One region of the Arthrobacter sp. 2762 genome, then DNA from elsewhere that is predicted to be linked to it. Evidence: riboswitches for the same ligand, from Rfam matches in the RefSeq annotation. Region 1 holds a riboswitch; each other region holds the start of a gene.
The links. Region 1 has a riboswitch for cyclic di-AMP ahead of ABIE18_RS00450 (aggregation-promoting factor C-terminal-like domain-containing protein). Riboswitches for the same ligand answer to the same signal wherever they lie in the genome.

Region 1 (9,953 bases):
GCGATCCCCTGGACCCCAAACAGCTCAAGGACCAACTGGGCGAATCCGTGCGGAGCCTCGGAGAGGAAGGCAAGAAGAAGGGGGCGGCCACCACCCTGCCAACGGCCCTGGGCCTGCTCCAAGCCGACGGCCGCATCCGCCGGGTCCCCATCAACGGGCGCCTCGACCAGCAGCGTTACGCCTACACCAAGTGGGGCCTTGCCCCCAGCAAAATTGACGACGACGGCGCTCGCCGCCTCCTGCTCGAACGGTATTTGCGCTGGACTGGCGGAGCGACTCTCAAGCAGAGCCAGTGGTTCACCGCGTTCACCGTAGCCCAGACCAAAGCGGCGCTCGCCGGCGTCGGGGCAGTAGAAGTGCCCACCGCAAACGGTGACGTGCTGTGGATGCTGCCGAACGACGTCGAGCGCTTGTCCGACTTCCAAGAACCCGGCGACGAGCAGATCCAGTTGCTTGCCGGCACGGATTCACTGGTCCTCCACAGGCGGAATTCGGCCGACATGTTCGCTGAGGAAGACAAAGGAAAGAAGGTCCTGGACACCACCCTTGCGCTTCAGGCCGACCTCCCGGATCACCCGATTCTGGACCGGGGCAGGATCATCGGCCTGTGGCAGTACGATCCCGGCAAAGAACGCATCGCGGCCTGGACCTTCGCCAAGCCCACTGCCGCAGTCAGCAAGCGGATCGCCGAAATTGAAGCATGGATCCGCGACGAACTCGGCGACTTCAGGTCGTTCAGCCTGGACTCACCGGCGTCCCGGCAGCTACGGATCGACGCCCTCAACGAGGCCGCTGGTCTGTAACGCACTCAGCCCGAAAGGCATTCAGCCCGAACCATACGGCCGGGTGATTGCTTCAAGGAAGTGCCCGTCCGGGTCGCAGAAGTAGATCCCGCGGCCGCCGTCGTTGTGGTTGATCTGTTGCGCGCGGGAGCGTGCGGGGTCGGCCCAATAGGGGATGTGTTCGGCGGTGATCCGCAGGAATATCGCATCGAACTCCTCCTCGCTGACCAGGAAGGCGTAGTGCTGGGGCTCGATGGTTCCTGTGGCCTCGAGGAAATCCAGGGTGACGCCGTTCTCCAAGGAAACAGTGACGAAGGACCACATGGGCTGGGGTGCGGGAAGCCCAAGGATGCGGGCCAGAAACGCAGCGGACGCGTGCTTGTCCTTGGCGTAGATGATGGTGTGGTTGAAAGCGATTGTCATGATTGGCTCCTTAACATAGAGCTCAGGCGGGTGAGCGGTGCTCCGCTGCCGGTACCCGGTGTGTAGCGAAGAAGTCCCGGAGGAGCGTTGCGCATTCTTCCTCACGCACGCCTGCGTAGACCTCCACCCAGTGGTTGAGCCGGCGCTCGCGGAGGATATCGAACACGGAACCTGCCGCCCCGGCTTTCTCATCCCACGCGCCAAACACGACGCGGGGAATCCGAGCCAGGACGATTGCCCCGGCGCACATGGCACACGGTTCGAGGGTTACCACCAAGGTGCAGTCCTCGAGGCGCCATCCATCGCCGCCTTCGCCCAATTCGAGGGCGTGGCGTTGCAGGGCAGCCGCGGCTTCGCGGATAGCGACGATCTCTGCGTGGGCGGTTGGGTCCCCGTGCGCTTCCCGTTCGTTGCGTCCAGAACCCAGCACGCCGCCGTCGGGCCCTAGAACAACCGCGCCGATCGGCACGTCGTCCGTTTCCATGGCCAACCGGGCCTCGTCCAGGGCGAGGCCCATCCAGGCCATGTGTTCAGCGTGATACGGCTCGGTGGCGCTCATGTCTCAATGATAGTTTTGGACGATGCGCACACTCGTCGTGGACCACCCGCTGGTCGCTCACAAGCTCACCGTTCTGCGGGACAAGAACACCCCTTCACCGGTCTTCCGGCAGCTCACTGAAGAACTCGTCACTCTCTTGGCCTATGAGGCCACCCGTGAGGTTAAGACGCAGCCAGTCGAGATCGAGACCCCTGTCACCAAGACCATTGGCACGGCCTTCACCAAGCCGACGCCGTTGGTGGTTCCCATCCTGCGCGCTGGCCTGGGCATGCTTGAGGGCATGACCAAGTTGGTCCCCACCGCCGAGGTCGGCTTCCTGGGCATGGCCCGCGACGAAGAAACACTGGACATCATCACCTACGCGGAGCGCCTCCCCGAGAACCTCACCGGACGTCAGATCTTCGTGCTGGACCCCATGCTTGCCACCGGCGGCACCCTGCGCGAAGCCATCAAGTTCCTGTTCAAGCGCGGCGCCTCGGACGTTACCTGCATCTGCCTGCTGGCAGCTCCGGAAGGCCTCGCCAAGTTGGAGGAGGAATTGCAGGACGCCAACGTGAAGGTAGTCCTCGCTTCGATTGACGAGAAGCTCAACGAGAAGTCGTACATCGTTCCGGGCTTGGGCGACGCCGGTGACCGCCTCTACGGCGTGGCCGGCTAATCCTCACGCCTCTACCGCTTTCCGGCGCGCCCCGTTAGCCTGTGGCGCATGGACTGGAAACTTGAACTGGTGTTTGTCCCTGTGTCCGACGTGGATCGCGCGAAGGACTTTTACGTCAACAAAGTTGGTTTCAACGCCGATTTCGATGAGCGTCCCATGGACGGCATCCGCTTTGTGCAGTTGACTCCGCCGGGTTCGGCTTGTTCCATCGCGATCGGTGAGGGCCTCAGCGATGCCCCTCCCGGAACCGCGCCATCTCTTCAAATAGTGGTGAGCGATATCAACAAGGCCCACGAACAGCTCAAGGCCAATGGCGTCGACGTCAGCGATATCGATGTCCAGGACTGGGGACACTTCGTCCATTTTTCGGACCCGGACGGCAATAAGTGGGCTGTGCAGTACATTCCGCACCGGCCCAACGGCTAAGTCACAGTTCGCCGCAACCCCTGCATGGTGCGGCAGGATGGAGCCATGAGCCATCCTGCCGAGCCAACTACGCCTGCCGCGCACATCGGGCCCGCGCCTACCCTGACGGTTCGTGCTGTCCTGTTCGACATGGACGGAACACTGGTTGACTCCACGGCGATCGTCGAGCAGGTGTGGCTGGAGTTCGCCGAACGATACGGCCTCGATTACAACGAGATCCTGCGGACGTCCCACGGGGTGCAAGCGGGCGATACTGTGCGCCGTTATGCTCCGGTCGACGCCGATTTTGAAGCTTTGACTGCCGAGCTTGGCGAGATGGAACGCACGCGAACCGACGGCGTGATTGCCCTCCCCGGCGCCGAAGCGCTGCTCGCTGCCTTGCCGGACGACGCCATCGCGCTCGTCACATCCGCGGACCGCATCCTGGCCGACATCCGGATGAAGGCTGCCGGACTTTCCATGCCATCCACTACCGTCACCGCCGAAGGTGTTACGCGGGGCAAGCCGCACCCGGAGGGGTATCTCAAAGCCGCAGCGTTGCTGGGCGCGAAACCGGCCGACGTCGTGGTTTTTGAGGACGCACCCGCAGGTATCGCAGCCGCCCGAGCTGCCGGGATGCGAACCGTGGTGGTCGGCGACGCCGGTGGGGAGCTTGAGCCGGGCATGTGGCGTATCCCGGACTACTCTGCCGTGACGGTCACAGCCGTGAAAGACGACGACGGCGGTCACCTCATCACTCTCACGCTCTAGCACTGTTCGCCTCCGCTGTTCGCCTCCGCTGTTCCAACCGGTGAAGCGGGAGTAGGCTGTGCGCATGTCTGCGTTGCCGGGGGCGTACGGTGCTGCACTGGAGCGGGCCATGGCGCACGCGACGGATTGGCTTGCATCGGTGCCAAGCCGTTCTGTCCGGCCCAGGTCCGACGCCGACCAGGTCGCCTCGAGCCTTCTTTCGAGCCTTCCCGATGAAGCAACGGATGCGGCTGACGTAGTAGATGAGCTCGCCGCATTGGCTGAGCCCGGGTTGATGGCAATCCAGTCCGGACGCTTCTATGGCTGGGTCATGGGCGGAACGTTGCCCGCTGCCATGGCCGCAGATTGGCTTGTCTCGGCATGGGACCAAAACGCCGGGCTCAGGTTTGCGACTCCCGCTGCCGCCGCCATCGAAGAATCCGCAGCTGCCTGGCTCCTCGAGTTACTGGATCTTCCGCGAGGGTCCGACGTCGGGTTCACCACTGGCGCTACAACGGCCAACTTCGCGGGCCTGGCCGCCGGGCGCCAATACCTGATGGACGAGGCAGGATGGGACCTGGCGGACCTTGGCCTGACCGGGGCGCCTCTCATCACAACGTTTGCCGGCCGCGAACGGCACGCCGCCGTGGACCTCGCACTGCGGTATCTGGGGCTGGGAGCATGCGTTCCTGTGGACACGGACGATCAAGGCAGGATCCTGCCGGACGCCCTCGCGGATGCCATGGATGAACAACCCGGACCTTCCCTCGTGTGCCTGCAGGCCGGCAACCTGCATTCCGGAGCGTTCGATCCGATGTCCGAAGCCATCGCAGTAGCCCATGACCGCGAGGCCTGGGTGCATGTGGATGGCGCATTTGGGTTGTGGGCGGCGGTCAGCCCAAACCTGCGCGGGCGGCTGGCCGGCGTAGAGGCGGCCGATTCGTGGGCCACCGATGCCCACAAAACATTGAACGTCCCGTACGACTGTGGCTTGGCCATCGTGTCCCGGCCGGAAGCTCTGAGACGTGCCTTCAGCATCCATACGAGCTACCTCATTGCAACGGAGACCGGACTGGGCGATCCGTTCGACAAAGTTCCGGAACTGTCCCGACGAGCCCGGGGCATCCCGGTGTGGGCTGCCCTCCGACAGTTGGGCCGGTCCGGAGTCATTGCCATGGTGGACAGGCTTGCAGCAAACGCCCGCGCGTTGGCGGAGGGACTCGCCGCAATCCCGGGCGTCGAGATCCTGAACGACGTCGTTTTCACGCAGGTATCGGTCGCCTTCGGCAGCGATGACCGCACACGCCGCGTCACCCAGCGGCTCATGGCCGAAGGGATCGTGTGGATGTCGGGTTCCTCATGGCGAGGACGTGACATCCTCCGGATTTCGGTGAGCAACTGGTCCACGGACGCAGGTGACGTCGCTGCCTCCATCGCAGCCGTTAGAGGCGCGGCAGAGGCCGAACCGGAAGCATAGAGGCCGTCTTGGTTACAAAGCCGAGCGTGCCTTTTCCAGGTATGCCATCAGCCCGGCCAACTGCTCAGCGCTCCAAGCCAGGCCTGCGCTAATGGCTTGCCTGTTTTCCTGCCAGGCTGCCCGGGCGGTGGCCTCGGCCGAGAAAACCATCGGCGGCCTGTGACCGTGAAACGTGGGACAGCACGTTAAAGGCGAAAACCGCCCCGGTTCCCGCCGTCAGCTGCAGTAATCACTGCTGCGACGGCGGAAAACGGGGCGGCAATCAGGCCCTGCAGGTTTGAGCCCGCTGGGGTGGGCTCAAACCTGCCTATTGAGTTGGCTTAGTACCAGTTGTTGGCCAGGTGGAAGGCGAGGGCTGCCGAGGGGGAGCCGTAGCGTTCCTTGATGTAGTTCAGGCCCCACTTGATCTGGGTTTGGTAGTTGGTCTCCCAGTCAGCGCCGGCAGTTGCCATCTTGGAAGCCGGCAGGGACTGCACGATTCCGTAGGCACCACTGGACGCGTTAGTCGCCGTGGTCCGCCAGTTGGATTCCTTCTCCCACAGGGTGTTCAGGGCAGTCATTTCACCCGGACCCCAGCCGTAGTTGGCGAGGATGCTGGCGGCGTATGCCTTGGCAGCAGCGGGATCGTCCACGGCCTTGGGAGCCGCGGCAGCGGCCGCGGCTGCAGCGGCGGCGGCATCGGCAGCCTGCTTGGCGGCTGCATCAGCGGCAGCCTTCTCGGCGGCCTGTGCGGCAGCTGCCTGGTCGGCGGCGGCTTTCTCGGCCGCAGCCTTCTCGGCAGCTGCTTGTGCGGCGGCAGCTTGGTCTGCGGCAGCCCTGTCGGCTGCGCCCTTCTTGGCAGCGGCATCCAAAGAAGCAGAGATTTCCGCTGATTTGTTGCTGATCTGGGCGGTAGCCTGCGTCTCGGACGCCTGGCTCGTTTCGGGGAGATTGAATGCGGCGTTTGCGGCCTGGCCGAGCGATGCGACGCCCAATGCTGCGGCAACGACTCCTGCAACAACGGACATTCGTTGCCCGGTTTTGCCACGGCGTGCAGCGTTCTTCAGAACGGCTTGCGACTTCGTCAGGGGAGCATTGTGTTCGTCACGGTGACGCGCGGAAGGGCGCGTCTGATCGTTGAATTCAGACATGTGTGATTACCTCTCAGCGCCTGCGGAGTTAGCTGTCGGGTTCGGATGAGGTCATCCGGCCGCGCGCGTAGCTGCGGCTTCACCCCAAGGGCAAGGAAAGTACTGTGCCCGGAGACTCTGGGTCCCCCGTCTCTGCCTCGAATGAGAACGGAACTCCGGGAAGTGGCAGAGCTCGGCGCATCCCGGGTGTGGGCCAGTTAGGGGCGACCCACCCTTTCGAAGGTACAGGAGGTTTCGGCTTAAGTCACATTTGGGTAACAGAGATCACGTTCACGGCGCGTCATGTTGCCTGATTCGTTATATGCGTTCTTTCGAAGCTGTGGGGAAGCGAAGAGCGAATTCCGTGCGTCCCGGCTGGGACGTTACTTCCACACTTCCGCCATGCGCCTCGACGATGGATTCGACGATTGACAAGCCCAATCCGGAGGTTCCTTCCGAGCCTGATCTCGCCGCGTCAGCCCGGGCGAAACGCGAGAAAATACGGCCTTGGAACCCAGGAGGAATACCAGGTCCGTTGTCAGTGACCGTAACCACCGCGCAACCGTCCGCGGAAAGCGTGACGCCTGTGACCACCGTGGTACCTGGATCGGTGTGCTTGCGGGCGTTGGACAGCAGATTGGCCAACACCTGATGCAGCTGGGTTGCGTCCCCGCGCACCGTAATGGGCTCGTCAGGGAGTTGGAGCTTCCAGATGTGGTCCGGTGCCATCACCTTTTCGTCGCTGACGGTCTCAATCACCAGCTGCGTCAGGTCCACATCCGTGACCTTCAACGGCTGGCCTTCGTCCAGGCGCGCCAACAGCAACAGGTCCTCCACAAGCGTGGTCATGCGTTCCGACTGGCTCTGGACCCGTGCCAGCGACTTCCTGCCGTCATCCGTGAAGTTCTCCGTCATACGAAGCAGCTCGGTGTATCCGCGGATGGCGGTCAGCGGCGTCCGAAGTTCGTGGGAGGCATCGGCAACGAACTGCCGGACCTTGGTTTCGCTCTCCTGACGGGCTTCCAGGGCCCTGGAAACGTTGTTCAGCATTTGGTTCAAAGCGTGGCCAACGCTGCCCACTTCTGTTCCAGGATGGGAGGCCGACGGCGGTACGCGCACCGCGAGTGCCACCTCACCGGCGTCGAGGGGAAGGCGCGATACTTTGGTTGCAACCTCCGAGAGTTGCTCCAGCGGCCGCATGGTCCTGCGAATGATGACAGTGCCGGCGAGGCCGATCAGCACCAGTCCGCCAAGGGAAACAAACACCATGGTCCATACCAGCGAGGCCTCCGCGTTTTGCTTATCAGCCAACGGCAAGCCCGTCACAATGACGTCGCCGTAGGTGGTCTCAACAGCCACCAGCCGGTAGTCGCCGTTGGACAATGAACGGTCCACAGGCCGGTTGTCGCGGGGGAGTGAGAGCAGGACCTGCTTGTCTTCCGCCGAGAGTGCGACGCGACGGCCGTTTGCATTTAACAGTCCCGAGTTAATGACGGTGGAACCATCGATCCTCGCGTTGAGGGTCCCGGCGCCTTGGCCGCGGGCCTCCAGCGGATCCGGCCGACCACTTGAGGGAAAGTTCGACGGCGGCCTGCCGAAGTCATTCGCGCGGCTTGACGCCTGCTCCAACTGCTTGTCGAGTTGTTTGTTGAAGTACATGTCCATGGAGGCGTAGCTAACCACTCCAACTGCGCCGCAAATGGCAACCAGCAACGCCATCGCCACCAGGACCAACCGCGTGCGCAGATGCCAGGTGGAGGGATTGAGCCAGTTCCGCTGGGTCTTGCGGGTTACTCCTGAAGGGGTGGACAAGATTCAGTCCGCAGGCTTGATGACGTAGCCGGCGCCACGGATGGTGTGGATCATTGGCGGGTGGTTGGCTTCGATTTTCTTGCGCAGGTAGGAAATGTACAGTTCCACGATGTTGGCCTGCCCGCCGAAGTCATAGTCCCAGACGCGGTCCAGGATCTGTGCCTTGCTGACCACGCGCTTGGGGTTCTCCATGAGGTAACGAAGCAGCTCAAACTGCGTTGCCGTGAGCTGGATGTTCTCGCCGGCGCGCGAAACTTCCCGGGTGTCCACGTTCAGGGCGAGATCGCCGACCACCAGTTCCGCCGTATCCATGGCCGCAACGCCCGAACGTTGGACAAGCCTGTGCAGGCGCAGGAGGACCTCCTCCATGCTGAAGGGCTTGGTGACGTAGTCGTCCCCGCCGGCAGCAAGGCCTACGATGCGGTCCTGGACAGCGTCTTTGGCCGTGAGGAACAGCGCGGGCACTTCCGGAGCGAAGGTACGGATCCGGTTGAGGACCTCGACGCCGTCGAATCCTGGAAGCATCACGTCCAGCACCAGCACGTCAGGGCGGAAGTCCTTGGCAAGCTTCACGGCTTCTGGTCCGTCGGCTGCTACCGCGACGGACCAGCCTGCCATGCGAAGGCCCATGCTCATGAGCTCGGAGAGGCTGGGTTCGTCGTCCACCACCAAAGCGCGGATAGGGGATCCGTCCGGATGGGAAAGCTGGGGAAGGTTGTTCGTCATGGAGTGCGGGGATGCCATGTGACAACTCTCCATTCTGCTGGTTTGCCGAAGCTTTGCCGGTCCTGTGAGGACGCTGTGAGGACAACACTAGCCACGTGGGAGTTCGGTGGCAGGTGTCGCAGGAGTGTGGCGTCCATACTGGTCGGTTCTACAGCGTGTAGCAGATTTCGAGGGAAAAATTCGAGCTTGGAGGGGCTTGCGATTGGACAGCAAGTGTTTCAGATCTTGAGATTCCGTCCTTTTGCGCCTGATGGGAATCAGGAAGGGCATCATGCACTATCTGCCGAAGAAAATTCACCATAAGCCGAATATTTCTCATCGCGACCGAATGAAATGACGTTCATTTTCCATGGTGAAAGAATTGTGATCTGCAGCACAATAGACCCTCTTGTCTCAAAATGTGGACGGTTTGGCGGTTTGTTACTTGCGTGTTGCCATTGTTACGTTGCACACTTCCAATGTGAACAAGAACTCAACAGCACCTGCAGCCGCAGCAATCTGGTCCAGCACACCCGCTGGCGACGAGACCCGCTGTTGTCGAATGCAAGCCTAACTTTCCACCCCAAAGAAGTTTCAGGCATTCGCCCCCTAGCCCAGCGTTGGGCGCCCTTCCCCAAACTCATTGCGGGGACAACCAGCATTCGAAGCCGCGATGACGGCTATTCACTTTTGAGGTAATCACTCCATGTCAGTTGCATCCGGTTACGTCCATATCTCCGTCCGAAACGCCAACAAGGCCGCTTCAAACGCAGGGCTCCGCCCCGGCTTCGGCAACCGCCCCGGGTACGCCCCCGCCACTCAGGGCAACGGCCAGCAGGCTCCCGGCTACGTGCCCCAGGGCTACAACCCCAACTCCTACGGCCAGTTGCGGGCAGTTCCCACCAACGAGCCAGCACCCATGACGGCGCCTACTCCCGTCATTGCGCAGTCTGACCGCCTCCGCCCCGTCGCCAACGACAACGTGGCCCGCGGTTTCGTGCTCTACATGGGCATTGACGAAGAGACAGCAGCAGCGGCCGGCACCTCCATTGCCAAGCTTGCCCAGGAAATCCGGGCCTACGCCCAGTCCCTGGTCACCGGGGCTGAGAGCTACGCTGCAGTCGCCGTCGCACCGGCCGGGGCACCCGGGTCCGCACTCGACGTCGTACGTTCAACTTTCGGTGACCCCACAGTCGCCGCCCGCCAGCGCACCGAGGCTGCACGCCCGGCACCGCAGCAGGAAGCCCGCCCCTCCGGCGTGCTGATCGACCTC
Region 2 (9,953 bases), on a different contig from region 1:
CGTCCGTGATGCCAGAACCCAGGCCCGCACCCCGCTCAACCAGAACGGTGTGTCCGTGAGTGCGGAACTCGTGGACACCGGCGGCCGTGATGGCTACGCGGAACTCGTTGTTCTTGATTTCTTTGGGGACGCCGATGATCATTTGCTGGCTCCATCGTTAGCGGCTTTTCGGCCGGATATTTGCTGCGGGCTGTGATTCCAGAATAAATCCGGCTGTGAGGCAGGCGACATGATCCTCCAGGCCTGCGGAAGCGAAAACCCCGTAAATTCAAGGATCTTCTTCAAGCGAGCTCGACATTTGTCGAGCGTCGGGGCGTCAGGTGTCGCCTGATGTTGGTACGCTTTCTGGATGCAGCAGGACGTCGAGGAGATCGTTGAACGCGTGGCGCTCAAGCTTGGCAGGGGGCTGTCCCTGGAAGACCTCGACGGCGTCCTCCTCGCCTACAGTTCCAACCAATCCCACGCCGACCGCGTCCGGGTGAACTTCCTCCTGAGCAAACGCGTGCCGAGCGATGTCAGTGCTTGGCAGCTCTCCCACGGAATCTCGACGGCAGTGCGCCCAGTTGTTGTTCCGGCGAACGACGAACTAGGAATGCTCGGCCGCGTTTGCGTCCCGCTGCTGGTGCGCGGATTCCGGGTGGGCTACTTGTGGGTGCAGCAGGATCTTGAGGAGCAAACCGCGACGGCGATACTCGCCGAATTGCCCGGCGTGCGTGACGAACTGGACCTGTTGGCTGGTTTGTTGCTCGATTCCAACACAGCCGAATCAGAGTTCCGAAGGAGACGGGAGCAGGAGTTCCTGGCCGCCTGTGGCGGCGAGTCCAACGCCGTGGCAGCGGTGGCCGGTTGGAAGGAGATCCAGGGCCGCGGTCCGTGGCAACTGGTGACCATCCTGGACGCCGACGGAGGCGGAACCGACGTCGACCCCATTGCCGCAACGTTAACCCACCGAACAGCAGCGCTGCAGTCCACCATTGGTGTCAACGCCGCGTTATTCAGCGCCGGTACGGAGACGCATTCCGTTGTCCTGTTCCGGGAATCCGGTGGCCGGGCGGACCACGCCCAAGTTCTGGTGCACTATCAATTGGAGCTCGCCAAGCGAGCGGGCCGCACGGTGGAGCGGGTGATCCTGGGCATTAGCGAGCCGTTCCAGGTCATACGGCAATTGGCGGGCGCCTACAGGCAATCGAAAGTGGCAGCACAGGCTGCAGCCGTGGATCCACCCCTCGGCGAGTTGGTAGATAGCCGGGCGGTGGGCGTTTATCAACTCTTCGATCGTCTTCAGGCGCCGGGCGGCTGGGATGATACGGGCTCCGTTCATTTCAGGACTTTGGAGGACCAGGATAAGAACGGCGAACTCCTGCCCGTGCTGGAACTGCTCTATGACAACGACAGCTCAGTGCAGGATGTGGCGGCGAAACTTCACCTGCACAGAAGCAGCATCTACAACCGACTCGCCCGGATCCGCCAACTCATCGGAGCTGATCCGTTGAGCGGTGGGATCCGGCTTGAGCTGCATGCTGCACTGAAGGCCCAGCGGTGGGCCTCGCGGCCCCGGATCTAGCGCGTGCCGTGCCGCTGACTCGCCTGGTGCCATGGAATGCGTGTTGTGGAACGCAGGTTGCGGAACGGCAGCGCTGAAGTGGACAGTCACTCAGGCGTCCCCTACGCTGAGAAAGCGGTTTCTCAACAATTCTTAGGAGCAAGGTGGGCGGCGTTGTCTCGGGAATCCTCATCGTCGCTTCGGTCATCGCGGTGGGTTATTTCGCCACCCGCTACAAAGTGCTGGCCCCTGATGTCCAAAGCGCGCTGACTCGGACGGCCTTCTACATCACCAATCCTGCGCTGCTGTTCACGGTGGTAGGTGAAAGCGATATCCGCGCAGCACTTGGGGTCGACGCCCCTCTTGCGCTCCTGTCAGCAGCCGTCATAGGCCTTCTCTATTGCTTGCTGAGCTTCGTGTTCTTCCGGCGGCCAGTCGCGGAAACGGCGGTTGGTGCCATGGCCAGCAGTTATGCCAACGCAAACAACATTGGCATTCCTGTCTCGTTGTATGCAGTGGGCACGGCGCAGCACGTTGCTCCAGTCCTGCTGGTTCAACTCCTGATCATGGCGCCCTTCTACCTCAGCGTCCTGGGCGTCGCAGGTGGCACAAAAATCTCGTGGAAACGGATGCTGTTGCAGCCCTTCTCCAATCCCATGATTATCGCCTCGGGGCTGGGGGCGGTGATGGCTCTGACGGCGTGGGATGCGCCGGAGCTCGTCCAGAAACCCATTGATATGCTGGCCGGCGCGGCCGTCCCCATGGTTCTGCTGGCTTTTGGCATGTCGCTGGCAGGCAAGGCCCCTCTTCAAAAGGGCGATGGCCGCGTGGAGACCGTGGTGGCAACCACTTTGAAGGTGGCGGGCATGCCCGCGGTGGTCTGGGTGCTGGGGCGCTTTGTGTTCGGGTTGGAGGGTCAACACCTCTTGGCCAGCGTCATCATGGCCGCACTTCCGACCGCCCAGAATGTCTTCCTTTTCGCTTCTCCCTACGGACGCGGAATGACAATGGCCAGGGACGTCATCCTCTGCACAACCGTGCTTTGCGTCGGGGCGTTGGTTATGGTGGCGTGGCTGCTTGGGTAGAACCGATCGATACCAGGAACAAGCGACACACGGAACAAAAGAGGCAGGCACCCGGGTAGGTGCCTGCCTCATCTCGTTGCAGTGATTTCTTGTTGCCGTGATTCCTTAGGCTCGACGCAACCGCTGGCAGCTCCAGCGGCCCATCCGATGACGGAAGGTGGCAGGGCGGCTGCTGCTGCAGTACCGGCCGTGCCATCCGACGTGCTTGCTGGTCCTGGGAAGTTGCGTGCTCACTTCAAGATCCCTGTCGCGCCGTCGAGTATGCCGTCCAGGTCCAGTGCTGAACCATTGGACGGCGTGGTGCTGGGGCTCCCGGTCGGCTTTGGCTTTGGCGCCGGAGTCTGTGTTGGACTAGGCGCCGGAGTGACGGTGGGCGTCGGCGTCGTCGTGGCAGGTGGGGTGGTAACCGTGTCCGACGGAACCGGGCTCGGGGCAGGCTGGGTCGGTACAGGAGTTGTCACGCCCGGCACAGGAACAACAGCCGACGGGACTGCTGAAGGGACCCAAACAGGATCCGCGAGTGAAACCTGCGGAGTAGGAATGGACGACGCCGATCCCTGAGCGGGTGCCTCTTCTGACGACTGCGTTGCAACAGTTGCCGGCCGTCCGGCCTCGCTGGTGGCCGACGAAGCAGAGGCAGTGGAGTAGGACGAGCTGGGCGCAGGAGCGGCCGAAGTTGACTGCCTGCTGTCGCCACCTGTCTTTGCGTCACTGGCTTCCTGGGTCGGTGTTTCCTTCCCGAAGAAGGGAAGCTCGAAGGCCTGGCTCATGGTGCCAACGGTCAATACCAAGCCCAATGCTCCAGCGACAACTGCCATGCGCTGGCTCATTGTTTTGACCGAGGCGGCCTTGGTGAGGACGGAGTGTGGTTCGTGGCTGAAGGACGACCCACCCAGTGACGACCCACCCAAGGATGAAGCTCCGAAGGTAGTGGCGCCGCTCGCTGAGGTTTCGGCAGCCGCCTTATCGGCTGTGCCGCTCTCGGATTCTTGGGCGCGAAGGGCTTTCCGGCTTGCGAGACCAGCGGCGGCGGTCGCGGCCGCTGCGAGCTGGGCATGGCTCTTCGCCTGAACGATCGGGATCGCAGCAGTGGCGGGTTCCGGTTCGTGCGCGGCGGGCGTGGGTGCCTGAACGATCGGCATAGCAGCGGTAGCGGGCTCTGGATTCGTAGCCGGTTCGGGAGCGACCGGTTCGCGCCCCGGAACAGTTGGAATCGCAGCAGTTGCCGGCTCCAGGGGAGCAGAATATACCGCAGCAGAATCCGCCGGAGCAGAGTCCGCCGGTTCTGTTTTTGCTGGAGCAGTTTCGGCGGGAGCTGTCTCAGCAGAAATAACTGCCTGGGCTGCCCGTTCACGCTCTGCCGCGCGAGCGGCTGCGCGCGTGGTGGGTGCCGCAGGGGCGGGAGCAGGAGCGGTGGTGGTTTCCGGCGTCGTGCCTGTTAAACCTGCTTCCGCTTCTGGCGTGCTGTTGGAGGATCCGCTGGGTTGGGCCCGACGGCGTCCGGTTGGCTGGGTACGCTCGCGCGCAATTTGGGCGCGGCGCGGCTGATCCATGGGTGGGGGTTCATGGTGGTTGCCTCTCAACGCCTGCGAGGTTAGCTGTCGGGTTCGGACGAGGCCGTCCGGCCGCACATGGCGGCTTCACCCCAAGGGCCTAAGAAAAATCAGGCCCGGGAACTCTGGGTCCCCCGTCTCTGCCGCGAGTCTGGCGGATCCCGGTTTGCGGCAGAGCTCGGCGTCAACCCGGAAGCGGCCCAGCGGAGATACGGGTCGCTCTTAGACCGTACATGAGCGCCATAGTAAAGTCACATTAATGTAACGGGCGGGACGCCTTCCAGCGCGAAGGTCCGTTAGGACTTAGGCTCCGGGGCCGGAGCCGGGGCTGGCAGCTCGTGCTGGATCCTTTGGACTTGGTGTGCGTAATGGGTCTCGGGTCGAAAAATTTCGTCCGCCACACCCAGCATCCCACCCGTGGCGCCGCGCCGGACTTTCCCCTTGCTGTTCTGGCGGGAGACCCAGAACCAAAGGGCAGCAATGAGGGCAGGTGCTGCCAGTACCGCCACCAGAACGGCCAAGATATCCATGGCCCAAGACTAGCTTCCGCCGCATGCGGCAGGTAGAACATAGTCGTATGGACCTCCCAGTGATGCCGCCCATTTCGCCCATGCTTGCCAAGTCCGTTCCTTCAATCCCTGATGTGGGCCACTTTGAGCCCAAGTGGGACGGGTTCAGGACCATCGTTTTCAAAGACGGGGATGAGATCATCCTGGGCAGCCGCAACGAACGTCCCATGACACGGTATTTCCCTGAACTGGTGGAAGCACTCCAGAAGAATCTTCCGGACAAATGCGTGATCGACGGCGAGATCGTCCTCATAGCTGACAACAGGCTCGACTTCGAGGGCCTTCAGCAGCGCATCCATCCTGCCGATAGCCGTGTGCGGATGCTTGCCGAGAGCACCCCGTCCTCCTTCATCGGATTCGACATCCTCGCGCTGGGAGACGAGAACCTCATGGACAAGCCGTTTTCCGAGCGTCGAGCCGCCTTGGAGAAGGCGCTGGCCAAGGCTGAGGCGCCCGTCTACGTAACGCCGGCGGTGACGGAACTCGATCAAGCACAGGAGTGGTTCGTGCAGCTGGAAGGTGCCGGGCTCGACGGCGTACTTTCCAAACCGCTCGGGGGGACGTACCAGCCGAATAAGCGGGTCATGTTCAAGACCAAGCATGAACGGACCGCGGACTGCGTGGTGGCTGGATTCCGCTGGCACAAAACGGGAAAGGTTGTCGGGTCGATGCTACTTGGGCTGTATAACGACGCCGGTCAGCTGCAGCACGTGGGGGTGGTGGCTTCATTTCCCATGGCCAAGCGCGAAAGCCTGGTGGCCGAACTTGAGCCGTACCAGACGGAATTCAGCGAACATCCTTGGGGCCAGTGGGCCGATCAAGGAGATGCGGCAGTTAGCGGTTCCCGAATGCCGGGCGCGCAGAGCAGGTGGAGCGCCGGCAAGGATTTCTCCTTTGTTCCCCTCCGGCCGGAGCTCGTCATCGAGGTTGCCTATGACTACATGGAAGGCGACCGGTTCCGGCACACCACCCAGTTTCGTCGGTGGCGGCCGGACCGGACTCCGGGGAGCTGCACCTACTCGCAACTGGAGGAGCCGGCTGATTACGACCTCGGGGAGATCCTGAAGCTGCCGTAGCCTTGGTTGCTCCTCACGTGTGGTTCTACGTTGTTGAGCCGCTGTTACGTTGTTGGACCGCTGTTACGTTGTTGCCCAACAACGTAACAGCGGCTTGGCGACGAGCTACTCTTCGTGCCCCTGGTCGCTGCTCATGCTGCCCTCCGCCGGTGGGGTTTCGCCTGGGGGTACGCCGCCCCCGGGTTCGAGTCCCGTGACGTTGCCGTCCAGGGGATCGGGGTTGGCGGACGCTGCAGGATCGTCGTCTTCGTCCTGGCGCATGTCCGGATCTGTGTGGATATCGTCCGGGTCGCCAGCGGTGTCGCCGGCCGTGTCGTCCCGCTCGGCTGCGCCAGAGGCGCCGAAGGTCCGGGGATCGTCCTCAGGGTCATAGCTGGTCATGGTCGCCCTTCCTAAGCAAACTTACTATTGTGCTTGCCCGGCCAGCCTAGTCTCCAGATCGTAAACCCAACAAGGGGCACCCACGCCGGGATCCGCCGTCGTGCGTTGGCGCCTGACTCTGTCGGGACGCTTAACTCTGGCGGGATGCTTAACTCTGCCGGGACGTCGCCGCGACAAAGCTCCTGATAGCGTCCGCCACGGCTTTGGGGCGCATGTGCTGTGCAACGTGGCCCACGCCCGGAATTTCCACCAGCCGCCCTTGCGGGATTGCCCGCGAGAGGCGAAGCGCCCATACCGGCCCGGCCACATGATCACGGCTCCCTCGGAGCACCAGCACGGGAGTCCGGACTTTGGCCAACTGCTTCTCGGTCGGGTACTTCATCATCACGGGCAGCTCCGTGAGATACCAGCGCGGCCCACATTGCAGGTAGTCAGTGAGCACAATCCAGTTGGACGATGGGCTTTCGCGGAGGAGACCATCCAGGAACAGGGCCAGCGACTGCCGCGCCACATTCTTGTGCCGGGAGTCCACCACAGGGCCCATGAGGACCAGGTGCATCGCGCGCTCAGGCTCGTGGAGCGCCGCTTCGATGGCGAATTGCACGCCCATCGAATGCCCCACCAGGATGTACGAATCAATGCCGCATGCCTTAAGTGCCTCGGCAATGAACGCGCCATACTCCTCCACGGAAAGTTGCCGGCCGGGTTTTGGCGTCCCGGCAAAACCCGGAAGGTCCAGTGAATAGGTGGGGGCGCTCGCGGCCAGGACGGCATGAAGCCTGGCGAGGTAGCGGTGCGAAACGCCAATACCGTGGATGAGGATGTAAGCGGGCTCCCTCTGATCCCCGGATTCGGCAGGCTCGGGGTTGGCATGGCTGCCCGGCCGCGGCGGTGCCGTTCCATCCGTCCAAAGAATCCGGCCGGTCAGCCCGCAGGCCTCGACGTCGGCAGATAGTAGCGTCGTCAGCTCCCTAACCTCCGGTTCTCAATTGTGCCTGAACTGGGGAAGCTAGTCCCGGGCGGCGTCGTCCGATTCGGCGGGGTCGCCGGCCACGCGCGAAGCGTCAGGGGCGGCGGCAGCATCGGCTGCGTCCCGGCGTCGGGCGATCTTGGATTCTGTCCACATGGCCACCGCGACGAACACGACGCACGCGAACATGAAGGTGGCTACGAAGTTCAAACCCATGGCCGATCCCAAGGGTGCGGCAAGGGCCATTGCGGCCACCCCGGCCACGATATGCCACCCTTTGAAATTGCCCACCAAACAAGCGTAACCCCGGGCTAATCAGGTGCTGGCCCGTTGGCTGGGATCGTTGCTTGATCCTTATCACTCCGACGCTTTTAGCCGTTGCTCGCGTCATTTCCGGCGTCATCCCGGCCATCATCTTCGCCTTTATCTCCCACGGAGGTCTCGGCCTGCTTGCGCTTCTGGGTTTCCAGCCACTCCATGATCGCCGCCTGGCGGATTCGCCGATGCGTGCCGCGGTATTCCACGGGGATTTCTCCTCGGTCGGTCATATTGCGCAGGTACGTGTGTGAGATGCCTGCGAGCTCCGCGGCCTGGGACGTCGTGAGCATTTCCTCCACGCTGCTGACCGTGACGGTTTCGCCGCGGCTCAACCTTTCGAGAAGATCGACGACGGCGTCCCTCGCCTGATCGGGGAGGCGGTGGACGGTGCCATCGACGAACACGGTGATGTCGTCGCTGTCCTGGAGGGAGCGTGCCAGATTCCGGGCGTCGTTGGCGGGGAGGCCGGCTGTAACGCGGGGAGCTATCAATGCCATGGCAGAAGCCTAGCGCGGTGCCGCTGTTGGCTGCGCTGGACAAGGGGAGATGGCCCGGTTCGATGGTTCGCTGCGCACAAAACGGTAGGAGTCATCTTGTGCGCAGCGCGTCGTCGAGTTGGGCGGGGTCGGCCGGGGCCGGGCGAAAACAAGACGTTGACAGGAATCAGGTAACGCGCGTAACCTAAATCACACGTTCCAAGTAACGCGCGTTACCAATCCAGTGTTACCAACCAGCATCACCAACCCGAACCAACACCCGGAGCATTCAATGGCGAAAAGCACCACCCCCAACAAAGCTGCGGCTGTGCGGCAGCGGGGAGTCACCATGAATGACGTCGCCAAGCACGCCGGCGTCTCCCGGACCGCAGTCTCGTTCGTGCTGAGCAACCGCGAAAATGCCAGCATCTCCGAGGAAACCCGCACCCGTATCAACGATGCCGTGCAGGCACTGGGCTACCGCCCGAACGCCGGAGCACGGGCCCTGGCATCCCAGCGCAGTGATTGGTACGGGCTTGTCACCGAGATCGTGACGGCACCGTTCGCCGTCGACATCATCAAAGGAGCCCAGGACCAAGCCTGGCTTGATCGTCGGTTCCTGCTCATCGCGCCCTCCGACCAGGCCGATGCCGTAGGACCCAACAAGGGCTTGGAAGATGCTGCCATCGAAAAGCTGCTGGAACAACGAGTGGAAGGACTTCTCTACGCAGCCACCTTTCACCGGGGCGTGCACGTTCCGCAGAGCGCCAACGAAGTACCAACCGTCTTGATCAACTGCTTCGACGCGGACGGAAAGCTGCCCTCGATCGTCCCTGACGAGCGTGCGGGTGGCAGGGTCGCCGTCGAGCGTTTGCTTCAAGCCGGCCACACCCGGATCGGAATCATCAACCTTGACCCGGTCATTCCTGCAGCAGTCGGACGGTTGGAGGGTGCCCGCGAAGCACTGGCCGTCGCAGGACTGGAGTTGGACCCGGAACTGGTGGTGTCCGGATACGCAACGGCCGACGGCGGCTACGAGGCCGCCTGCGAAATCCTGGACCGTTATCCGGAAAAGGACAGGCCAACCGCGCTGTTCTGCCTCAATGACCGCATGGCGATGGGCGCGTACGACGCCATCAAAGAACGGGGCCTGACCATCCCCGGAGACATCGCTGTGATCGGCTTCGACAACCAAGAGTTGATTGCGGCCTATCTGAGGCCAAAGCTGACCACCGTTGCCTTGCCGTTCCAAAAAATGGGAGCCCTGGGAGTCCAGACGCTCGCCGCTCTTACAGCAGGACAGCCGATCATTGCCGACCAGCAATTGGTCGACTGTCCGCTGCTAGAACGCTCTTCGGTCTGACCGCGAAATCAACCTCGAAGAGCAAACCCCTTACCCACCCCTTCACCTTGGACGATGAAGATAGGAAAGAGATAACCATCATGACACAACCCCGATTCCTGAGGTCTGCCCGCATCACGGCGGCCGGACTGGCGGTGGGCGCGATGCTGCTGACCGGCTGTGCCGCAACCGTCAACAAGACTTCCGGCTCCGACGCCGCGGCAAACGCGAGCGCATTCCTCACCATCCCGCGTGAGGACATGGGCACGTTCGTGCAGAACTTCAACCCGTTCGCGCCCACCGTCAACCCGATGGTTCAGCAGTCCATTTACGAGTCTTTGCTGATCTTCAACCCGGCAAAGGGAGACACGGTGCCGTGGCTGGCAACTGAGTGGAAGGCAGCCGACGACGGCAAATCGATCACTTTCACATTGCGTGACGGCGTGAAGTGGTCCGACGGCCAGCCCTTCGTGGCTGACGACGTGGCTTACACGTTCGAGCTTCAGAAGAAGATCAAGGGTGGCTATGAGTACCTGGACACCGTGACCGCCGAGGGAACCAACAAGGTCACGTTCAACTTCAACAAGCCATGGTCGCCGGCCCTTTACGACGTCGGACAGCTCAGCATCCTGCCCAAGCA
Region 3 (9,953 bases), on a different contig from region 1:
GGGCTGTTTTCCCGCAATAGGCGCAGCGATGGCCGTCGCGGCGGAGTACCCCGCGGCGGCTCACGGCAGTGATCCTGTTGTACCGGGGCCGGATGTAGCGATTGAGAAGAATCACGGATGGTCTCCCGAGAACCTCCTGTGGCCCGACGACAGGCTCGTCGCCTTCGGCCACCACGCTAGCTTTTCCAGTCAGCACAAGGACCAGCGCCCGGCGGAAGGTTACTACCGCCAGCGGTTCATATCCAGCATTCAGAACGAGTGTGCGCATGCACGTACCTCTTCACGGCCGCACCCGTCAGGGGCACGAGGGCCGGCTGCCCTCTGCTTGTACGGGCTGTGGATCGACAACACAAGGGTAAGCACTTATATGCCATATCAACGAATTTTTCCGCCGTTTCGCCTGTGGTGTTGGCGAAAGTTCATGTGCGGGACACCCCGTGGTTAAAGCAGAACACCCCGCCGGCCTGAGCCTGCGGGGTGTTCCGTGGAGTACTTGATCAGCCGTTGACGCGGATGAAAACGGGGCCGGAGCCAACGTTCACGCTGAACAGTGCCGTGGTGGATCCGTTCCATCCACCGTGGACTGCCATGCCGTTGCCGACGTAAACAGCGATGTGTGCCATTCCGCCGTAGCCACCGTTGGCATAGTAGGCGAGGTCGCCGGGCTGGGCTTCAGCTGCACTGACCGTGCGGCCGAGGGAGAGGTAGCCGGCCGGCCAATCGTGGAAGTGAATACCGACGGCGGCCAGCGAGTTGGTCACCAGCATGGTGCAGTCCTGCGTGACGCCGAGCTGTGCGTAGGCCGCTGCAGCGATAGCCGCCCCGAGGCCGCTGGATGCAGCAGGCGCCTTGGCCGCGGACGCATCAGTGTTGACCGCCAAAGTAGCGGTGCCGCCGGCAGCCGGAGCTTCCTTGGCAGGTGCCTTCTCGACGACGGGAGCCGGGGCTTCCACAGTCTTGACCACAGGGCGCTCGTAGGAGATGGCGACGCTGGAATCGGCAGCAATGGTCACCTGGGCAACCGACTGCACGTCAAGGGTGGACGCAGACGTAGATTCGCGCTGGACGTTGGTGTCCGCAGCATTTGCAGCAACGCCGCTGGTCAGGACAAGGCCCGATGCAGCTGCGATCACTGCTGCCTGACGGCCAACGCCACCGGCGTTGTCGCTGACAGCCTTGGCAATGACGGCAAGTGAGCTGGTCTTGGGGGCCTCAGCTCTATGCCGTGCAACCTTGTTTGCACTGGTCATGATTACTCTCTTTTCGTATCCGCGCACGGTGGGGTCGCACGCGGGTTATGGGCTGCCAGCACTTGGGGGGCATGCTGGCTTACCCCGAATGGGATTTTCTAGCGGAGGGTGTAGAACGAGGACGTGCCGGTGGAGGCCGCGGAGTGCAGGAGCGTGCCCTGGCTGGGGTTCAAAGCGCTGATCATCATGCCGTTACCGACGTAGATGCCCACGTGGGCTCCACCGTTCTGCACGACGAGGTCGCCAGGGGCAGGGGTGCTGGTGGGGGTCATGACCGTCCAGGCATTGACGCGGGGGATGCTGATGCCGGCCTGGGCGTAAACCCACTGGGTAAATCCGGAGCAGTCCCAGCCGTTGGGGGAAGTGCCGCCCCAAACGTAGGGGTGGCCGATGCCGGTGTAGGCAATTGCTGCAAGTCCTGAGGCTGCCGCGCTGGAAGCGGCATCCTTGGCCTTGGAGGACAGGGCAGCGAGGGTGCCGTTCGCTTGGTCTTCGGTTGCCGTGCGCTGGGAGGCCCGCTGAACCTTGGGAGCTTCCTTTGTAGCCACAACGGGGCTCTCGAAGGAAACGGTTGCGGTGGGCTCCGCGGTAACAACTGCGGTGGCGACCAACTGCTGGGTGCTGGAGGATTCCGACTTGGAAACGTCGGTGTCAGCGGCCTGGGCCGGGAGTCCAACGCTGAGAACGAGCCCCGAGGCTGCGGCCAGAACGGCGGCTTGGCGGCCTACGGTGCCTGCATTGGTTGAGACAGCCTTGGAAAGGGTGTTCAACGGGTTCGTGCGAACCAATTCGGCGCGATGGCGCGCAGGGGTAGTGCGTGATGACACGAAGGTAGCCTCTCCCAATGCCTGCGAGGTGAGCTGTCGGATTCGGATGGGAGTCATCCGGCCGCGCGGCTTCAAGGAAGCTTTTGCGACTTAACCCCAAGGTCTTCTGACTCGAAGACCAAAATTGGTTCCCCCGCCCCTGCCAGACGATTTTTGCGAACGGACCTCGAGTGGTGGCAGAGCTAGGCAATCCACTCAAGTGCATCGGCCCCCTAAAAAGCCGATGCGCTTTAGACGGTACAACAGATGTTCGTGAATGTCACATTCAGGTCACGGGGCGTGTCATGAATGCGATAGACAACCATCAACTGGCTCAGAGCCAGCCCATGGGATCTACGACTTCGCCGTTGACCTGGACCTCGAAGTGGAGGTGGCAGCCGGTAGATGCTCCTGTGGTGCCACTCAGCGCGACGGTATCGCCGCGGCTGACAGTCTGCCCCACCTTGACGTTGAAGGACGACAGGTGGTTGTACGTGGTCTCGAGGCCGTTGCCGTGATCAATCACGACGCGGTTGCCTCCGCCGTACTCATGCCACCCGGCGAATGTGACCTTGCCTGCGGCTGCGGCGTGAACGGCGGTTCCGCACTGGGCCACGAAGTCCTGGCCACGGTGGAAGTCGCCGGTGCCGCCGGTAAGGGGGCTGACACGGTAGCCAAACGGCGATGCCGTGACCAGCTTGTCCAGCGGACTTCCCAAGGTGCCAAGTGAGGAGGCGCGCTGGATGCTCCCCGCTGACTGGGCGCTCAGCAACTGCTTGAGCTTGCCGTCAGGATCAGCGGCGGTAGCGACGGCTGCGCGACTGAAATCGATTTTGGCAGAGGCTGCTGCAGAAACTTCCGGTTGGCTGCCACCGGGCACGGAGAGGGCCGCCTCGGCCTGGCCGGACTCGGACGTGGCCATGACGGGGCTTGTGGCAGGCAGGCCTACAGTCAGGGCAAGTCCGGTGGCGGCAAGCGCGACACCGGCCTTCTGCCCGACACCACTGGCTGCGGCGAAGTCGGCTACCTGGCGCAACGGGCTCTTACGGCGGCGCACCTGACGCGGGGTGTCGCGTGGCCGGATCTCCATTGCGGCGCGGGCTGGCCGCAGCTCAGCAGCGGGGCCGGACGCGCGGCGGCGGCCCCTGACGTTCTGCGATGTCAAACTCTGTTCCTCTCTGGAAAGCCTGCGAAGTTAGCTGTCGGATTCGGGTCAGAGAGTTCAAAGACCCGGTCCGCACGAAGCGCAAACGGCACACAGGTATCCCCGGAAGGACTTGCGTTAGTAGGCACTTCTGCTGCGGACTTCACCCCAAGGCTGCTTCTTTAGGCAGCCGCTTGTGGTTCCCCCGCCTCTGCCAGTAGTTGATGACACACCTGATCTGCTGGCAGAGCTCGGCTCCAGATCAGGTAACGCTTTGGTATCGGCGCTAGTAGATAACTATAGGTGATTAAAGCCCGCAGTAATAAATTCGTTATCTTTCCAGACGACCGTGTTGTGGGTGGCCCCATATCATCAGTCGCCGAAATCCGCAGGTCACACGCGCGGCAACCAGCTCAAAGTGAGATCCGACACTCCCCGCGGTCGGAGGGAAAGTCAGAGTCAGCTGACGGCGACGAAGACGTGCGCAGCTACCTCGGGAGGCAGCTCCAGTGCTCCTTCAATGCCGGGAACGCGGACAGAGATGTACTCCCCCACCCGTTCCAAGGAGACAGTTGCGCCAGGACGAATTCCGCCTTCGTCGAGCTGGGTGAGGAGCTCGGGCTCAACCTGGATGGGCTCAGCAAGGCGGCTGACCACTACGCGCGAATCGGCAGCATACCCGTCCATCGCATGCAGCAGGTTGACGTCCAGCCGGGCAAGGGGCTGGTTGGCGAGGCCGCCAAGCGCTTCCAAACCCGGGATGGGGTTGCCATACGGTGACTCGGTGGGGTGTTCCAACAACTCATAGAGCCGCCGTTCCACCCGTTCGCTCATGACATGCTCCCAGCGACATGCTTCGTCATGAACGTACGCCCAGTCCAGACCAATGACGTCCGCCAGGAGTCTTTCGGCAAGACGGTGCTTCCGCATGACTTCGGTGGCCCGCTTGCGCCCGACTTCGGTCAGTTCCAGGTGGCGGTCGTTGGACACAATCACCAGGCCGTCGCGTTCCATGCGTCCAATGGTCTGGGAAACCGTGGGACCCGAGTGCCGCAGACGCTCCGCAATGCGTGCGCGAAGAGCCACGATGTTCTCTTCTTCAAGCTCCAAAATGGTCCGAAGATACATCTCAGTGGTATCGATCAGATCCGTCATCCAGCTCAGCTCTCCTCGAACGCATTTCTTGCGTAATCTCCACCGTACCGCGTCCCAGCCAAGGTGGACGGTGTGCAACCGACACCTCAGGAACGTCAACCCCAGCCTAGCTTATTTGGAATTACTCTGGATAATTTTTCCCTGGGCCGCAATGCCTGTGGTGGTCCGTCATTCCACGTGGCGGACTATGACAACCGCAGATTCCTGACGGTGGGTCCGGTCAGGCAGAATGAGGGAGTCGAAGGGGCAGCCGATGCCACCTGCCCACCTCCCCCTCTCTAACCGATACCCATTGGAGCCATACGTGAGCGACAACAGCATCACTATTCCCGCCGACCTGCTGCCCAAGGACGGACGCTTCGGCGCGGGACCGTCCAAGGTCCGCCCGGAACAGGTCCAGGCCCTGTCTGCCGCATCGACCACCATTCTCGGCACGTCCCACCGTCAGGCGCCGGTCAAGAACCTGGTGGGTTCGGTCCGCGAAGGGCTCAGCCAGTTCTTCCGTGCACCTGAGGGCTACGAAGTTGTCCTCGGCGTCGGCGGTTCCACTGCTTTCTGGGATGTAGCGGCTTTTGGCCTGGTTGAGAAAAAGGCCCAGCACCTTTCCTTCGGTGAGTTCGGTTCCAAGTTTGCCGCGGCCACCGACAAAGCCCCGTTCCTGGATGCATCCTCCATCATCAAGTCCGAGCCCGGCACGCGGCCGGTCTCCCAAGCGGAGGCTGGCGTTGACGTCTATGCCTGGCCGCAGAACGAGACCTCAACTGGTGTTGCAGCCCCCGTGAAGCGCGTCGAGGGCGCCGACGCCGGTTCGCTCGTCTTGGTGGACGCCACTTCAGCCGCCGGCGGGCTGGACGTGGACGTCGCCGAATCGGATGTCTACTACTTCGCCCCGCAGAAGAACTTCGCCTCTGACGGCGGCCTGTGGCTGGGCCTGTTCTCCCCCGCGGCCCTGGAGCGCGCCGCTCGGATCAAGGCCAGCGACCGCTGGATCCCGGACTTCCTGGATCTCCAGACCGCAATCGACAACTCCAAACTGAACCAGACGTACAACACACCTTCACTGTCCACGCTGGTGACCTTGGACGCGCAGGTGCAGTGGCTCAACAGCAATGGTGGACTGGACTTCGCCAGCAAGCGCACAGCAGACTCTGCCAGCCGCATCTACTCCTGGGCCGAGGCTTCCGAGTACGCCACACCGTTCGTCGCCAAGGCTGAGGACCGCTCCAACGTCATCGCCACCATCGACTTCGATGACTCCATTGATGCAGCGGCAATCGCCAAGATCCTGCGTGCCAACGGCGTCGTGGACACCGAGCCGTACCGCAAGCTTGGGCGGAACCAGCTGCGCATTGCCACTTTCGTCGCTATCGAACCGGACGACGTCTCAGCCCTGCTCGCCAGCATCGACTACGTCGTGGGCGAACTCAAGAAATAAAACTGAAGAAGTAACTGTCGCGGAATTCCGCGCAAGGGCAGGAAACGGCGTCGTCAGGGTTCTTCCCGGGCGGCGCCGCTGCCGTTAATCGCCCAGGCGGGCTGCGTCGTCGTCCTCTTCGTCGGCTTCATCGGATGCCTCGGCGGCGTCGTCTTCATCAGCCTGTACGGATTCCTCGGACACTTCCTCAACCGTCTCCTCCACCAAGGGTGTCTCGTCTTCCGGGCGGACACGCTTGGCCCACGGGACCCATTCCGGGGCCAGGATGGAATCCTCAGAGGGCAAGAGGCCAAGCTCGCTGACTGTGACGATCTTTGACCGGGAATTGCGCGTGATCACGGCATACCATTGCCACCCGCCGTATCCCGCAAGCTTCGACTCGAACAAGTGCGTGACCACGCGGTCGCCCTCGGACTTTGCGCCTACGTAGGTACCCACCTCGCCCGGGTTCGCGATAGTCTCCACCGCTTCCCGCGCGACATCGACGGCGGCGGCCAGGAACGCATCCGGCTTGCCAGTGCGCCACACGGGGATGCCGGCCCGCGGCTTCGCTGCGACCGGCTTCCGCGCAGGGGTGTCGCTGTTTTCAGGGGCTTGCCCGTTGACAGGATTCTCCCCGGTGACAGGAACTGGGGCGGCGGCAGTGACGGCCTCAGGGCTGGCCTGCGCGTCCCTTCCGGCCTGAGTATCCTGTGCGGATTCCGAAGTCATGGCAGTTCCTAGGCTTCTAGCTCGTCGGCAACCTTGCGCAGCGCCATACCGATGGCCTTGGCCTTGTTGCCTTCCGGGTACTTACCGGACGACAAAGTACCGGACAAGTTATCCAGCACGGTCACGAGGTCCTGCACCAAAGGCGCCAGGTCCTTGGCGTTCATGCGCTTGGCCTTGGCGATGGAGGGCGTCTTGTCCAGGACCCGAAGGCCCAACGCCTGGGCACCGCGACGGCCATCGGCCACGCCAAATTCCACACGCGTACCGGCTTTGAGCTCGGTTACGCCTGCGGGCAGCGATGTCTTGGGCAGGAATACCTCCTGGCCGTCCTCAGCCGCGAGGAATCCGAAGCCTTTTTCCTTGTCATACCACTTGACCTTGCCGGTGGGCACGTAATCAACCTTCTTCGTTCTTGCTTTGGAGACACGTCGCGCCGCCACCGCATCCGCAGGGATGTGCGGGATCGAGGGAGACAGCACGGTCCGTGTTGGTCTGTTGCTTCAAGGTTATCCTGCCGGACCACCTATTCATGCTTTGCCGCCGCTTTGCGGCGCCGTTGCTTCACGCTTGCGGCGCCTTGACTGCGAACAGGCCGGGATGGAGGCCGCCCAGGAGCCCACAAGCCTGCTTCGTATGGCCCTGCTGCTAGCGTTAGGCGCATGACTTCCCCGGGTTACCGCCGCCCCCTCATGATCGTTGCCGCCATGATCGCCATCCTCTCCTTGGCTGCAGTAGGCGCGGTCATGGCTATCGCCTTCAACGGTGGAGTGGCGCCGGTGTGGATCACGTCCGCCGCCCTGTACGGACTGCCGGTTGCCTTCATGCTTGCCGTGGTCCTGGTGTTGGATGCCGTCCGTCAACGGCGCCGGCAATAGCGAATCAGGCGCCGTCAACAGCAAATCAACCGGGGCGGCTTTGCCTTGGCCACGCACGAGTGGCCCGGTGGCGGTAACGTTGGATTGATGTCCCTAATTCGCGCGCTCAGCAAGGAACTGGAAGCGCGCAGCGACAATTCGCTGCGGGCCTTGTTTGCCGCGCGACCTGACCTGATTTCTCCCATGGCCCCGGACTTCGCTGCCTTGGCAGCCCGGGCAAGTGCGCGAGTCAGCGTGCAACGGGCGTTGGAGCGCCTGACGAAGCCTGAAATGCAGGTTCTGGAAACACTCCATCTGTGCACGAATGCCGATACTGGCCACAGCGTTTCCGCTGCCGGGCTCAAGAAGGTCATCGCCGGTTCCACGCTGTCTGCGCTGGAACCGATTCTCGCTAAACTTCAGGAGTTGGCCCTGATCCACCGGGCCGATCCGCCGGCGGCATCAAATTCACAACCGAATTCGCGGCAACGGTTCTACCTTCCAGTTGGAAGCCTGAAGGACGTGATCGGCATCTATCCGGCCGGCCTGGGCCGAAGCTACACGGAGCTGGTCAGGTTGCAGCCGGCTTTCGCCCAACGCGTGGTTCAGCTCGTAGCCGAGCTCCATCACTGCGGCCTGGACATCCACCCGGCCAGCACGCCCATGGACGCCGCCTTGTCCCTGCAGCGCTGGACGTCAAGTCCAGAGAACGTGCGCGCTATTCTGGCCACGGCGCCCGAAAGGACCGTCGGCTTGCTGGACAAGTTCGGCAGTTGGGCCATGGGCGCGGTCCCCCAAGCTCAACGGCGGGCCTCCGTGACCCACGAAAGCGCCGACGTCGGGCCTGTCGACTGGCTGCTGGCCCGCGGCCTGCTGGTTCCCTTGGATGCCGGCCACGTCGAGTTGCCGCACAGTGTCGGCATCGCCCTGCGCGGTGGTGCGATCGTTGACGACTTCACCCTCAGCCCTCCGGTTCCGGAACTGGGCCACACGAGTGCCGCCCTCCGGCGCAACGCCGCGATGGGGGCGATCGCCGAGACACTACGGCTCACGAGCGAGGTGCTGTTTGCAGTCCGTGAGCAGCCATTGGCAACCCTCCGGAGCGGCGGCGTAGGCGTGCGTGAGCTGCGGCGCCTTGCAGAATCCATCCGGTGCGGCGTCCACGAAACTGCCCTCCTGCTGGAGTTCTGCGCGCTGGCCGGCCTTGTGCGGCTGGACGTTGACAGTTCCACGTGGATCCAGCCGCCATCACTGGAATGGCTCTCCCTGCCGCGACAGGAACAGTGGCTCTGGCTGGTGAACGCCTGGTTGGCCAGCGAGCGGGCACCTTCCATGGTGGGGCAGCCCCTCCCGGGAGCGACGTCCGGTTCGCCATCCCATCCAGGTTCCGCCGGCAGCACCATCAATGCATTGTCCGCAGAGGCTCAAAGGCCCGACGCTCCAGTGGTCCGGCGCCGGGTCCTGGAAATCCTCAATGAACTGACGGTTGAGGCGGCCGCTCCGGATGGCAAAGCACCCGTCCTGGATGCGCGCGCGGTGCTGCAACGCGCGGAATGGACGCAGCCCCGGATGTCCCGACGGTTCAGCTCCCTGGTGAGGGGGATCCTGGAAGAAGCCACCTTGCTGGGCTTGATGGGGTCCGGGGCCTTCACACAGTTGGGGTCTGCCATCGCGCTCGGCCATCCCGAAGAGGCGATGACCCTCCTTGGTGAACACCTGCCCGCCGCGGTCAACCACATCCTCCTGCAAGCGGACCTCACAGCCGTGGCGCCCGGTTACCTCGCCCCCGAACTCAGTGAAACGCTGCTGCTCATGGCCGACGCCGAAGGCCAGGGCCCGGCGTCGATCTACCGTTTTTCCACGGCAACTATCCGCAGGGCCCTCGACGCCGGCCAGGATGCGGAATCGCTGTTGACGTTCCTCCGCGAGCATTCAGCCACGGACGTGCCGCAACCGCTCGCGTACCTGGTGCAGGACACAGCGTCCCGACACGGACGTTTGCGGATCGGTTCCAGTGCCAGCTTCATCCAAAGCGACGACGAATCCGCCATCACTGACCTGTTGCAGGAGGCCCGCACGTCTGCACTGAGCCTGGTTCGGATCGCCCCCACCGTCCTGACGTCCTCTGCCAGCCCCAAGGAGACTGCACGTGTGCTGCGCGAGCTGGGCCTTTCCCCTGCCGTCCAGGACGCGGAACCCGCCGTCGTGCGCTTTAAACGGACAGCGGCAGTGCCCGGCAGCGCGCGTCCGGTCTATACGGCACCGCGGACGGCCCCACCGGACGACGACGTCGAAGCCCAGCTCTCGGTCTTGCGGCAGCACCGTGGCGTCCCGGCTGATGCGACAGGCGAAGCCTCCACGCAACTCGGCCTGGAAACGCTGCAGAAGGCCATCCGGCTCAAACAGGCGGTCACCATGAACGTGGTGGACAGCCTGGGGAATGCGAACATTGAAACCGTGGTCCCTGTCTCCGTCTCCGGTGGCCGCGTCAGGGTCTTTGATCCCGGCAAGGAAACGGAACGTGTACTGTCCATCCACCGGATCATCGATGTAGAACCCGCAGGAGAACTGCGCAAGTGAGGATACAAGAGTGACCGA

Region 2: linked by a shared signal. The riboswitch ahead of ABIE18_RS11780 (hypothetical protein) and the one ahead of ABIE18_RS00450 (aggregation-promoting factor C-terminal-like domain-containing protein) in region 1 are both predicted to bind cyclic di-AMP.
Region 3: linked by a shared signal. The riboswitch ahead of ABIE18_RS15980 (M23 family metallopeptidase) and the one ahead of ABIE18_RS00450 (aggregation-promoting factor C-terminal-like domain-containing protein) in region 1 are both predicted to bind cyclic di-AMP.

What each region holds. Positions count from the first base shown of each region.
Region 1 covers NZ_JBEPSI010000001.1:99,634-109,586, reverse strand. The annotation lists gene ABIE18_RS00490 (DNA glycosylase AlkZ-like family protein) at 1-803, shown strand, start outside; gene ABIE18_RS00485 (VOC family protein) at 825-1,205, opposite strand; gene tadA (tRNA adenosine(34) deaminase TadA) at 1,228-1,764, opposite strand; gene upp (uracil phosphoribosyltransferase) at 1,787-2,422, shown strand; gene ABIE18_RS00470 (VOC family protein) at 2,471-2,848, shown strand; gene ABIE18_RS00465 (HAD-IA family hydrolase) at 2,894-3,598, shown strand; gene ABIE18_RS00460 (pyridoxal phosphate-dependent decarboxylase family protein) at 3,663-5,054, shown strand; gene ABIE18_RS00455 (hypothetical protein) at 5,067-5,204, opposite strand; gene ABIE18_RS00450 (aggregation-promoting factor C-terminal-like domain-containing protein) at 5,375-6,184, opposite strand; cyclic di-AMP (ydaO/yuaA leader) riboswitch at 6,190-6,347, opposite strand; gene ABIE18_RS00445 (sensor histidine kinase) at 6,482-7,975, opposite strand; gene ABIE18_RS00440 (response regulator transcription factor) at 7,979-8,719, opposite strand; gene ABIE18_RS00435 (winged helix-turn-helix domain-containing protein) at 9,387-9,953, shown strand, end outside.
Region 2 covers NZ_JBEPSI010000005.1:270,819-280,771, forward strand. The annotation lists gene ald (alanine dehydrogenase) at 1-142, opposite strand, end outside; gene ABIE18_RS11770 (PucR family transcriptional regulator) at 350-1,564, shown strand; gene ABIE18_RS11775 (AEC family transporter) at 1,708-2,628, shown strand; gene ABIE18_RS11780 (hypothetical protein) at 2,859-4,181, opposite strand; cyclic di-AMP (ydaO/yuaA leader) riboswitch at 4,198-4,348, opposite strand; gene ABIE18_RS11785 (hypothetical protein) at 4,478-4,711, opposite strand; gene ABIE18_RS11790 (ATP-dependent DNA ligase) at 4,759-5,826, shown strand; gene ABIE18_RS11795 (DUF6480 family protein) at 5,932-6,207, opposite strand; gene ABIE18_RS11800 (alpha/beta fold hydrolase) at 6,356-7,174, opposite strand; gene ABIE18_RS11805 (hypothetical protein) at 7,217-7,468, opposite strand; gene ABIE18_RS11810 (helix-turn-helix domain-containing protein) at 7,549-7,992, opposite strand; gene ABIE18_RS11815 (LacI family DNA-binding transcriptional regulator) at 8,264-9,334, shown strand; gene ABIE18_RS11820 (ABC transporter substrate-binding protein) at 9,415-9,953, shown strand, end outside.
Region 3 covers NZ_JBEPSI010000008.1:180,602-190,554, forward strand. The annotation lists gene ABIE18_RS15965 (HNH endonuclease) at 1-268, opposite strand, end outside; gene ABIE18_RS15970 (NlpC/P60 family protein) at 498-1,250, opposite strand; gene ABIE18_RS15975 (C40 family peptidase) at 1,349-2,077, opposite strand; cyclic di-AMP (ydaO/yuaA leader) riboswitch at 2,082-2,245, opposite strand; gene ABIE18_RS15980 (M23 family metallopeptidase) at 2,391-3,221, opposite strand; cyclic di-AMP (ydaO/yuaA leader) riboswitch at 3,228-3,457, opposite strand; gene ABIE18_RS15985 (iron-dependent transcriptional repressor DtxR) at 3,660-4,355, opposite strand; gene serC (phosphoserine transaminase) at 4,660-5,790, shown strand; gene ABIE18_RS15995 (DUF3027 domain-containing protein) at 5,875-6,501, opposite strand; gene ABIE18_RS16000 (cold-shock protein) at 6,510-6,893, opposite strand; gene ABIE18_RS16005 (hypothetical protein) at 7,161-7,376, shown strand; gene ABIE18_RS16010 (helicase-associated domain-containing protein) at 7,464-9,935, shown strand; gene ABIE18_RS16015 (DNA repair helicase XPB) at 9,946-9,953, shown strand, end outside.